DNA from 3 places in the Cryobacterium sp. TMT2-14 genome. Region 1 is predicted to be linked to each of the others. Evidence: predicted binding sites of a transcription regulator. Region 1 holds the regulator's gene; each other region holds the start of a gene.
The links. Region 1 encodes HrcA, which represses chaperone genes, less so after heat shock. Its sites were predicted from a motif close to TTNGCACTCGNNNNNNNCGAGTGCNAA; they were not measured.

Region 1 (3,275 bases):
CGCGCAGACGGGTTACGCCGCGGTCCTTGACCGTGATGATCTCGGCGCTCTGCGTGCCCGGCCTGAGCTCGACCTCGATGTCGCCGTCGAGCGCCTTGACGGTCGCGGATCTGCCGAGGATGGCATCCGTCATCGGCACCTCGAGGGTGCAGAGCAGGTCGTCGCCGTCACGGCTGAACACGTCGTGGTGGCGCACCTTCATCTCAAGGTAGAGGTCGCCGTTGGGACCGCCGGCCGGACCGGCCTCGCCGCTGCCGGGCATCTGCAGGCGCAGGCCCGTGTCGACCCCCGCCGGGATGTCGACGGGGACCGTGCGACGCGCTCGCACGCGGCCCTGGCCCTGGCAGGTGACGCAGGGAGTGGCGATGATCGTGCCGTAGCCGCGGCAGGAACCGCAGGGGCTGCTCGTCATGACATTGCCGAGCAGCGACCGCACGGCGCGCTGGATGGTGCCGGTGCCGTGGCAGATGTCGCAGGTGACGGGCGCGGTGCCCGGCTGGCAGCACGTGCCGCTGCAGGTCGCGCACATGATGGCCGTGTCGACCTCGAGCTCCCGGTGCGTGCCGAAGATGATCTCATCGAGGTCGAGGTCGACCCGGATCAGGGCATCCTGGCCGCGCTCACGGCGCGACCGAGGCCCGCGGCTGGATCCCCCGCCGCCGAAGAAGGTCTCGAAAATGTCGCCGAAGTTGCCGAAGTTGCCGTCGAAACCGGCGCCTCCGCCGCCGCCCGAGCGGCCGTTGCCGCCACGGTCGTAGTTGTCGCGTTGCTTGACGTCGCTGAGCACGTCGTAGGCGTGCGTGACGGATTTGAAGCGCTCGGATGCATCCGCGCCCGGGTTCACGTCGGGGTGCAGCTGCCGGGCCAGCCTGCGGTAGGCCTTCTTGATCTCGTCGGTCGAGGCGTCGCGGGCAACGCCGAGTACTTCGTAATGGTCAGCCAAAGCTGGCTCTCCTAGGTCTGTTCTGAAATGTGGTGTTCCGCCGGCTTCTGGGCCGAGGGGAACTGGTCAATTCTCGCCGAGAAGGCGTGAAAGGTAGCGGGCGACCGCACGGACGGCCGCCATGTTGTTCGAGTAGTCCATCCGAGTGGGGCCGAGTACGCCGAGGCGCGCCAGGTTGCCGCCCTGCGAGGAGTAGCCGCTGGTGAGCACGGATGTCTCGGCCAGACCGAACGGGGCATTCTCCCGGCCGATACTGACGGACACGCCGTGCTGGTCAGAGGCCATCTCGCCGAACAGCCGCAGAAGCACGACCTGTTCCTCGATGGCCTCGAGCACCGGGAAAATGCTGCCGGTGAAGTCTTCCTCGGTGCGCACGAGGTTGGCGGCGCCGGCCATCACGAGCCGGTCCTGCCTGTTCGCGCCGACCTGGTCCCGCAGGGTGCCGGTGATCAGATCCACCGCCTCCTGCTGCTCGAGCGGGCCGAGGCCGGAGCCGGCGGTGAGAGAGCTGCCGGTAAGGGTGCTGGCGGCCTCGCTCATGCCCAGCCCGACCAGAGCAGAATTCAACCGGGTGCGCAGTTCGATCAGAACGGGTTCAGCCAGAGGCCGGGGCAGGTCGACGACGCGTTGCTCGACCCGTCCGGCATCCGTGATCAGAACCGACAGGAGGCGAGTCTCGGACAGGGGCACCAGTTCGATGTGGCGCACCTTCGCGCGGGACAGCGACGGATACTGCACCAGGGCGACCTGATGGGTGAGCTGCGAGAGCAGCCGCACGCTGCGGGCCAGCACCTCGTCAAGGTCGGCCGACTGACCGAGGAACGTCTCGATGGCTTGGCGCTGCGCCGCCGAGAGCGGGCGCAGATCGGCGAGATGGTCGACGAACAGGCGGTAGCCCTTATCGGTGGGGATGCGGCCCGACGAGGTGTGCGGAGCCGCGATCAACTCTTCCTCTTCGAGCAGGGCCATGTCGTTGCGGATCGTGGCCGCCGAGACCCCGAAGGAATGCCGGTCGACGATAGATTTGGAACCGACGGGTTCGCGGGAGGCTACATAGTCCTGAACGATCACACGCAGGACTTCGAGACTGCGATCGGACACCATGGCGCTCGCCTCCTCCCAGCGTCGCGAGTGCAGCATCGATTGGCACTCGCGGTATGTGACTGCCAATCATACCGCGACCGGCTGGGCTTACCCATTGCTCCCCAATGTTGGGGCGCAGTAACTTAGGCATGTAGCACCTCTTCCCCGGTGCACTGAAAGGCATGATCATGAGTAATTTCACTGGTCCCGGATCCGATGATCCGTACCAGGGCCAACGGCCGCCGCAACCGCCCTACCAGCCTGCCGCCCCGGGACCGTCGGCACCCCTGACGGAGGCGGATGACCGCCAATGGGCGTCCCTCGCACATCTGGGCGGGATCCTCATGTTCGTGCCGTCCCTGGTGCTGTGGCTGCTCTTCAAAGACCGCGGACCTCTGACCAGCGTCGAGGCGAAGGAAGCGCTCAACTTTCAGATCACGCTTCTGATCGGCTACTTCGCGATCAACTTTTTTGCGACGGTTATCGGCTTCCTCACATTCGGCATCGGCGGCGTCATCGGCGGTCTCGCCTGGGTGCTGTACATCCTCGGTGTTGTCTTCTCGGTGCTCGGCTACCTCCAGGCGAAGGACGGCAACCACTACCGGTACCCGTTCGCCCTGCGCCTGATCAAGTAGCCCGGCGCACTCGGTTTTTCTTCAGAAGGAGCACCAATGACCAATTCCACCCCACCACCGCCCGCCAACCCGAACCAGGCTCCCACCCCGATGAACCCGGCCGACGAAAAACTGTGGGCCACCCTCGTGCACGTCGGCGGCATTCTGTTCTATTTCGTGCCGGCCCTGATCGGCTACATCGTGCTCAAGGACCGCGGCCCGTTCATCCGGGCACACACCGCGACCGCACTGAACTTCCAGCTCACGCTCCTGATCGCCTACGCGGTCGGCGGCGTCCTGACGATCATCCTCGTCGGCTACCTCGTTCTCCTGGCTGCCTCCGTTCTGATGGTCGTGTTCGGAATCATGGCCGCCTTGGCCGCAAACCGGGGCGAGTACTACACGTATCCGCTGTCGATCAAGTTCGTGAACTGAGTTCAGTCGGCGAGCAGGCGGCGCACGACGGCATCCGCCAGGAGTCGTCCTCTGAGGGTCAGTTCGATCGAACCGAAGAGGGCTGCTTTCGCATCGATGAGTTCGTCGGCGATGAGTCCCGCCACCTCGTGGCGCCTGAGCGGGCTGAGCGAGTCGATGGGGATACCCTCGCGGATTCGGGTGAGCAAGAGCACCCGCTC
Region 2 (3,275 bases), on a different contig from region 1:
AGTGAGGCCTGTTTTAGCGACGCCTGTTTTAGCGACGCCTGTTTTAGCGACGCCTGTTTTAGCGACGCCTGTTTTAGCGACGCCTGTTTTAGCGAGGCCTGTTTTAGCGAGGCCTGTTTTAGCGAGGCCTGTTTTAGCGAGGCCTGCATTAACGACACAGGGCGCCTCCCGGCGGAGGCGCCCTGTGTTGTGAAGCGGTGAAGCGGTGTGGACTTAGAAGTCCATTCCACCGCCCTGGTCGCCGGCCGGAGCAGCGTTCTTCTCCGGCTTGTCGGCGACTACGGCCTCGGTGGTGAGGAACAGTCCGGCGATCGACGCTGCGTTCAGCAGCGCGGAACGGGTGACCTTCACCGGGTCATTGATTCCGGCCGCGAGCATGTCGACGTACTCACCGGTCGCGGCGTTGAGGCCCCAACCGATCGGCAGGTTGCGCACCTTGTCGGCGACAACGCCCGGCTCCATGCCGGCGTTGAGGGCGATCTGCTTGAGTGGAGCGTCGATGGCAACCTTGACGATGTTCGCTCCCGTTGCCTCGTCGCCGACCAGCTCGAGCTTCTCGAACGCGGTCTTGCCGGCCTGGATCAGCGCAACGCCACCACCGGCGACGATGCCCTCTTCGACGGCAGCCTTCGCGTTGCGGACGGCATCCTCGATGCGGTGCTTGCGCTCCTTGAGCTCAACCTCCGTCGCGGCGCCAGCCTTGATGACTGCGACTCCGCCAGCGAGCTTGGCGAGACGCTCCTGGAGCTTCTCGCGGTCGTAGTCACTGTCGGTGTTTTCGATCTCGCTGCGGATCTGCTGGACGCGTCCGGCGATGGCTTCGGGGTCTCCGGCGCCTTCGACGATGGTGGTCTCGTCCTTGGTGATGACGATCTTGCGCGCGTTGCCGAGGAGGTCAAGCGTGACGTTCTCAAGCTTGAGACCGACCTCTTCGCTGATGACCTGTCCACCGGTGAGGATGGCGATGTCCTGCAGCTGGGCCTTGCGACGGTCGCCGAAGCCGGGAGCCTTGACGGCGACCGACTTGAAGATTCCGCGGATCTTGTTCACCACGAGCGTGGCCAAGGCCTCGCCGTCGACGTCCTCGGCGATGATGAGGAGCTGCTTGCCGGTCTGGATGACCTTGTCCACGATGGGGAGCAGGTCCTTGATGTTGGAGACCTTGGAGTTGACGATCAGGATGTAGGGGTCTTCGAAGACCGCTTCCTGACGGTCGGGGTCGGTCACGAAGTAGGCGGACAGGAAGCCCTTGTCGAAGCGCATGCCCTCGGTGAGCTCGAGCTCGGTGCCGAGAGTGTTCGACTCCTCGACGGTGACAACACCCTCCTTGCCGACCTTGTCGATGGCCTCGGCGATGATGGCGCCGATTTCGGCGTCACCGGCGGAGATGGAAGCGGTGGCCGCGATCTCTTCCTTGGTCTCGACCTCTTTGGCGTTGGCGATGAGCTCAGCGATCACGGCGGCCGTGGCCTTCTCGATGCCACGCTTGAGGCTGATCGGGTCTGCTCCGGCCGCGACGTTGCGCAGGCCTTCACGAACGAGCGCCTGAGCCAGGACGGTGGCGGTGGTGGTTCCGTCGCCCGCGACGTCATCGGTCTTCTTGGCGACCTCCTTGACGAGCTCGGCACCGATCTTCTCGTACGGGTCGTCGAGTTCGATCTCCTTGGCGATGGACACGCCATCGTTGGTGATCGTGGGAGCGCCCCACTTCTTTTCCAGCACCACGTTACGTCCGCGCGGGCCGAGGGTGACCTTGACAGTGTCAGCGAGGATGTTCAGGCCACGCTCAAGGCCGCGACGGGCCTCTTCGTTGAAAGCAATGATCTTTGCCATATGTGTTTCTCGTCCCTCCCGGACGTTACCAAAACGGTGATGGGTTGGCACTCAAACAGAGAGAGTGCCAAGTAGATTCTGGCACTCTGGGGTCGAGAGTGCAAGTGAACGGCAAGGTGCCGCGGCCGCGGCTACGGCACCAGCACAACCGTGCCTCGGTCCGACGGCACCAGCTCGATCCAGGTGTTACCGGCGGCGAGACGAATCGTCACGCCGAAGTCATCGACGAGACGGATGGGGGCGGTCTGGTCGGCCTTGGACCAGACCGCATGCACGGACTTGCCGCCGGCCGACACCCAGGCTTCCCCCGAACCGATCATTGTCGTCGTGGGAACATCTCCGTAGGTGCCGTCGATCGCGACCCGCAGGACCAGGACGTTGGTCGCCCGCAGCTGCGCACCGGTGGCGTCGAGGTCAGGTGCGCCCTCCTGCGAGCGCAGGTAGGCAGCACCGGCCGCATCCCACGTCCAGCCGGGCCAACGGGCGGTGGAGAAGGTGGAGTTGATCGCCGCGACGGGCGCGCCGTCGACGGCCGCGGACGATCCCTGCACGGTCGCGGAGTAGGCAAATTGCTGGTTCGGCGGCGGCACGGTGGCGTTCCGCGCGACGAGCGCTGAGGCCTGGAGGATGACGTTGTGCGGGGCTTCCCGGTCATCCGAACGCGCGAAGAGGCCGGTGTCGTCGGTATCGAAAGCGGCGCTGACGACATCCGTCGCGTCCATCAGGTCGATGAATTTCTGTTGGCCGCCGGAATAAGCCGCGATTCCGCCGAAGGGCGCGATGATGTCCGGGTCCATGGGTCGGATCGATCGCACCGGCCCGACGAGTTCAGGCACGTCGGAATGCCAGACCGCGACATAACGGGTCAGCCCGCCCTCGACCAGTTCTTCGAAGACGATGTCGGCGCGCTCGAGAGAGAGCTGCGGCCTGGCCGCTTCGTGGTTGTCGATCTTCACCGAGAGGGCAGGGTTCTGGAGGCTCCCGGCCGGCACACTCGTGCCACGCAATGGGGCGACCGCCGGGTCTGCGGCCGACTCGAAGGTGGAGTTCCAGGGCGTGCTGGTCGAGCTTGCCGGCGGCTTCGGCGCGTCACTGGCGCATGCGGAGACCAGCAGAAGGGGCGGCAGAAGGACGACCCCGAGCATCCGGATGGACCGGATTCTCGGTGCCGCACTTCGTCGCTGCGCTTGAACCACTATTTTCGTTGTCACGCCCCAAACCCTAACGCGGCTGCACTGCCGCGCACACATGCCTGGGAGCGACCCGACCCTGCGGTCGACCGCTGGAACATCCCCCGCTGGATCAGATCGGACGAACCGCTTCTGCCTGGGGCCCCTTTGCTCCTGTACCCAGTTCGAAGATGACGTGCTGTCCCTCTTCCAGAACCTTGTAGCCGTGCATGTCGATGGCCGAGTAGTGGACGAAGACGTCCTGGCCACCTC
Region 3 (3,275 bases), on a different contig from region 1:
TCCCCGAGCGTAGCGGGGCTCAGACCGGTTCAAGGGACGCACGCCGGGGCGCGCGTCCGGTGAGGACCATGTCGGTCGTGAGAACGACCAGCGCCACCCAGACCAGTGCGAAACCGACCCAGCGCTCGGGCGGCATGGGCTCGAGCAGCACGAAGACGCCGACCAGGAACTGCAGGATCGGAGCGAAGTACTGGATCAGACCCATGTATGTCAGAGGCAGGCGCCGGGCCGCGGCGGCGAAGAACAACAGCGGCACAGCGGTCACAACACCTGCTGCCAGCAGCCCCACGGTATGCCAGATGGACACGCTTCCGAAGGTGAGACCGGAGACAGAGGCCACCACGATCAGCTGCACCACGGCGATGGGTGCGAGCCAGACCGTTTCGAGGGTGAGTCCGGCGACGGCATCGACGTCGCGGCCGACCCTTTTCTTGATCAATCCGTAGAATCCGAACGAGAACGCGAGGATGAGCGACACCCACGGCAGCGAGCCGTAGCCGACGGTGAGCACGACGACGGCCCCGAGGCTGATTCCCACGGCCACCCACTGCAGCAGGCGCAGCCTCTCGCGCAGCAGAATGACGCCGAGGAACACGGTCACGATCGGGTTGATGAAGTAGCCGAGGGCTGCCTCGACCACGTGGCCGCTGAGGGCGGCGAAGACGTAGGTCTGCCAGTTGACGAAGATCAGCAGGCCGGCCAGACCCATGGTGAACACGATGCGAGGCCTCCGCAGCAGCGCGAGGAAGGACTTCCACTTGCCCGTGACCGTGATCAGCAGTGCGCAGAACACCAGGGAGAAGAGAACCCGCCAGGCCACGATCTCGAAGGCACCACTGGGCGCGAGGAGCAGAAAGTAGAGCGGCAGCGTGCCCCAGAGGGCGTAGGCGAGGACCGCGTAGATCAGTCCCTTGCTCTGCTCCGACCGCGCCGGGCGGGCCGCGCGGATTTTCCCGGGTGGAAGAGCGTCTTGCGCCACAGCGGACCTTTCTTAACGACGAATCCCGGATGGCCAGGGCCATCCGGGATTCTACCGTTGCGTGGGTGTGGCTAGCGAACGACGACTGCGAGCACGTCGCGGGCCGACAGGACGAGGAGGTCCTCACCACCGAACTTGACTTCGGTTCCACCGTACTTGGAGTAGATCACCTTGTCGCCGACGGCGACGTCGAGTGGAATGCGGTTGCCGTTGTCGTCAATGCGGCCGGGGCCGACTGCGACAACTTCGCCCTCCTGGGGCTTTTCCTTGGCGGTGTCAGGAATGACCAGACCTGATGCGGTGGTCTGCTCTGCGTCGACCTGCTTGATGACGATGCGATCCTCGAGCGGCTTGATGGAGACCGACACGGTTGACCTCTTTCTTAGCTAAGACATAGTTAGCAGACTCACAGCGAGAGTGCCAAGACGAGTTTAGGGCGCATCTGGCACTCACGCAACGTGAGTGCCAGATGCGTCGTGTTGATAGGTTTACACGATGGAACGCTCAGAGCTCGTCGAGCTGTTATCGCCGGGCGGTTTGCGCCTGCTGGACTCGTTGCCGCCGTACGACGCGGCCGCCGACGTCGTGCGGGTGGTGAGCGAACTGCGCAAGGCCGGACACAGCCCCGAGCTGGTCACCGCGGTGCTCAGCCAGTCCCGGCTCCGAGCCAGGGCCGTGCCCAAGTTCGGCGAGTTCGCCGGCCGCATGCTGTTTACGGAGGCCGGCCTCGAGCAGGCCACCCGGCTGCGGGTGGCGGCGCTGCACGCCGGCCGCTTCGCGGGCGCGTCCCTGAACCGGGTCGTCGACCTCGGCTGCGGCATCGGAGGCGACGCCATGGCCCTGGCCGCCATGGACCTCACGGTGACGGGGGTGGACGCCGACGAGGTGACCGCGACCGTCGCCAGCTACAACCTGGCTCCGTTCGAGAACGCGAGCGTTCTGCACTCGTCCGCGGAAGACGTCGACCTGGCCGGCTTCGACGCCGCCTGGCTCGACCCGGCCCGGCGCACCGCCGGGCACTCCAACACCTCGCGCCTGACCCGGCCGGAGGACTACTCCCCGCACCTCGATTTTGTCTTCGGTCTCAGTGAGCGGATGCCCGTCGGCGTCAAGCTCGGGCCGGGCCACGACCGCGAGCTGATCCCCGCGGAAGCCGAGTCGCAGTGGGTCTCCGTGGACGGCAAGCTCGTGGAGATGGGGCTGTGGTTCGGAGCACTGGCGCGCGCCGGCATCCGTCGCTCCGCCCTGCTGCTCGGCCGGACCGGGATCCACGAACTGACCGCGCCCCACGACAGCACGGATGCCCCGGTGGGAGTGCTGGGCGACTACCTGTACGAGCCGGACGGCGCGATCATCCGTGCCCGTCTGATCGGGGACCTGGCCCGGTCGCTCGACGCGTCGATGCTGAGCGAGGGGATCGCGTATTTCACCTCCGAGACCCTGCAACGCACGCCCTTCGCCACCGCATTCCGGGTGCTCGAGGTGCTGCCGGTCGACGAGAAGAAGCTGCGGCTGGGCCTACAAGAACGCCGCATCGGCACTCTCGAGATCAAGAAACGCGGCGTGGACGTCGACCCGGCCACCCTGCGCACCCGACTGAAGCTCAAGGGCCCCGAGTCGGCGACGCTCGTGCTCACCCGGGCCGCCGGCCACCGGGTGGCTCTGCTGGTGGAGCGGATTCCGCCACTCGACTGAGGCCAGCGGCGAAGGACAGCATGGCTCAGCCGGGCACGACCGTCAGCACCTGTGTGACGATCGACACCCACCCGACCGCGAGGACCAGCCCGGCCAGCCCGGTCCACAGCCCGTAGGCCCACGCGGTGCCGGCACGGCGCTCGGTCACGCGGGCCATCACGGCCAGCACGACCGCGGCCAGGGAGAGCGCCGCACCCCAGACGCCGAAGACCGCGATCAGCAGCCCCAGCAGCCCGAAGACGAGCGATGCGATGGACAGCCCGCCCTGGCCTGCCTGCGCGGTCAGCTCGCTGTCGGTGTAGACGTACGGCACCCATTCGGTAGGGGCTGTGATGGTCGACGCGTAGTCCAGCTCCCCCGGAGCGGGCGCCGGAGGCCGGGTGAGGTCGACCCGGAAGTCATCGTTGCGGGACCAGTCCCGTTCCTCCCCAACCATCCCCGCTGCTATCTTCCGCTCAGTACGACGAGTTGGGGATGGTGGCGAAGAAGACAGACCAGATCACGATACTGACCAGTGCCAGACCGACGCCGATGAACCCCGTGATCAGCCCGGTCAGCCAGAAGCCCCTCGCCTGCGGCTCCTTCGACTTACCGAGGAAGC

Region 2: groL (chaperonin GroEL) is a predicted target of HrcA. The motif match lies at 1,878-1,904, and genes of this name have one in related genera.
Region 3: groES (co-chaperone GroES) is a predicted target of HrcA. The motif match lies at 1,422-1,448, and genes of this name have one in related genera.

The regions. Positions count from the first base shown of each region.
Region 1 covers NZ_SOFV01000009.1:322,221-325,495, reverse strand. The annotation lists gene dnaJ (molecular chaperone DnaJ) at 1-943, opposite strand, end outside; gene hrcA (heat-inducible transcriptional repressor HrcA) at 1,010-2,047, opposite strand; gene E3O28_RS03975 (DUF4870 domain-containing protein) at 2,215-2,661, shown strand; gene E3O28_RS03970 (DUF4870 domain-containing protein) at 2,698-3,075, shown strand; gene hemW (radical SAM family heme chaperone HemW) at 3,078-3,275, opposite strand, start outside.
Region 2 covers NZ_SOFV01000007.1:72,703-75,977, reverse strand. The annotation lists gene groL (chaperonin GroEL) at 214-1,833, opposite strand; gene E3O28_RS01785 (DUF3048 domain-containing protein) at 1,965-3,044, opposite strand; gene E3O28_RS01780 (cold-shock protein) at 3,136-3,275, opposite strand, start outside.
Region 3 covers NZ_SOFV01000046.1:15,396-18,670, reverse strand. The annotation lists gene rarD (EamA family transporter RarD) at 20-979, opposite strand; gene groES (co-chaperone GroES) at 1,051-1,347, opposite strand; gene E3O28_RS16040 (methyltransferase domain-containing protein) at 1,475-2,674, shown strand; gene E3O28_RS16035 (DUF4190 domain-containing protein) at 2,700-3,110, opposite strand; gene E3O28_RS16030 (DUF4190 domain-containing protein) at 3,130-3,275, opposite strand, start outside.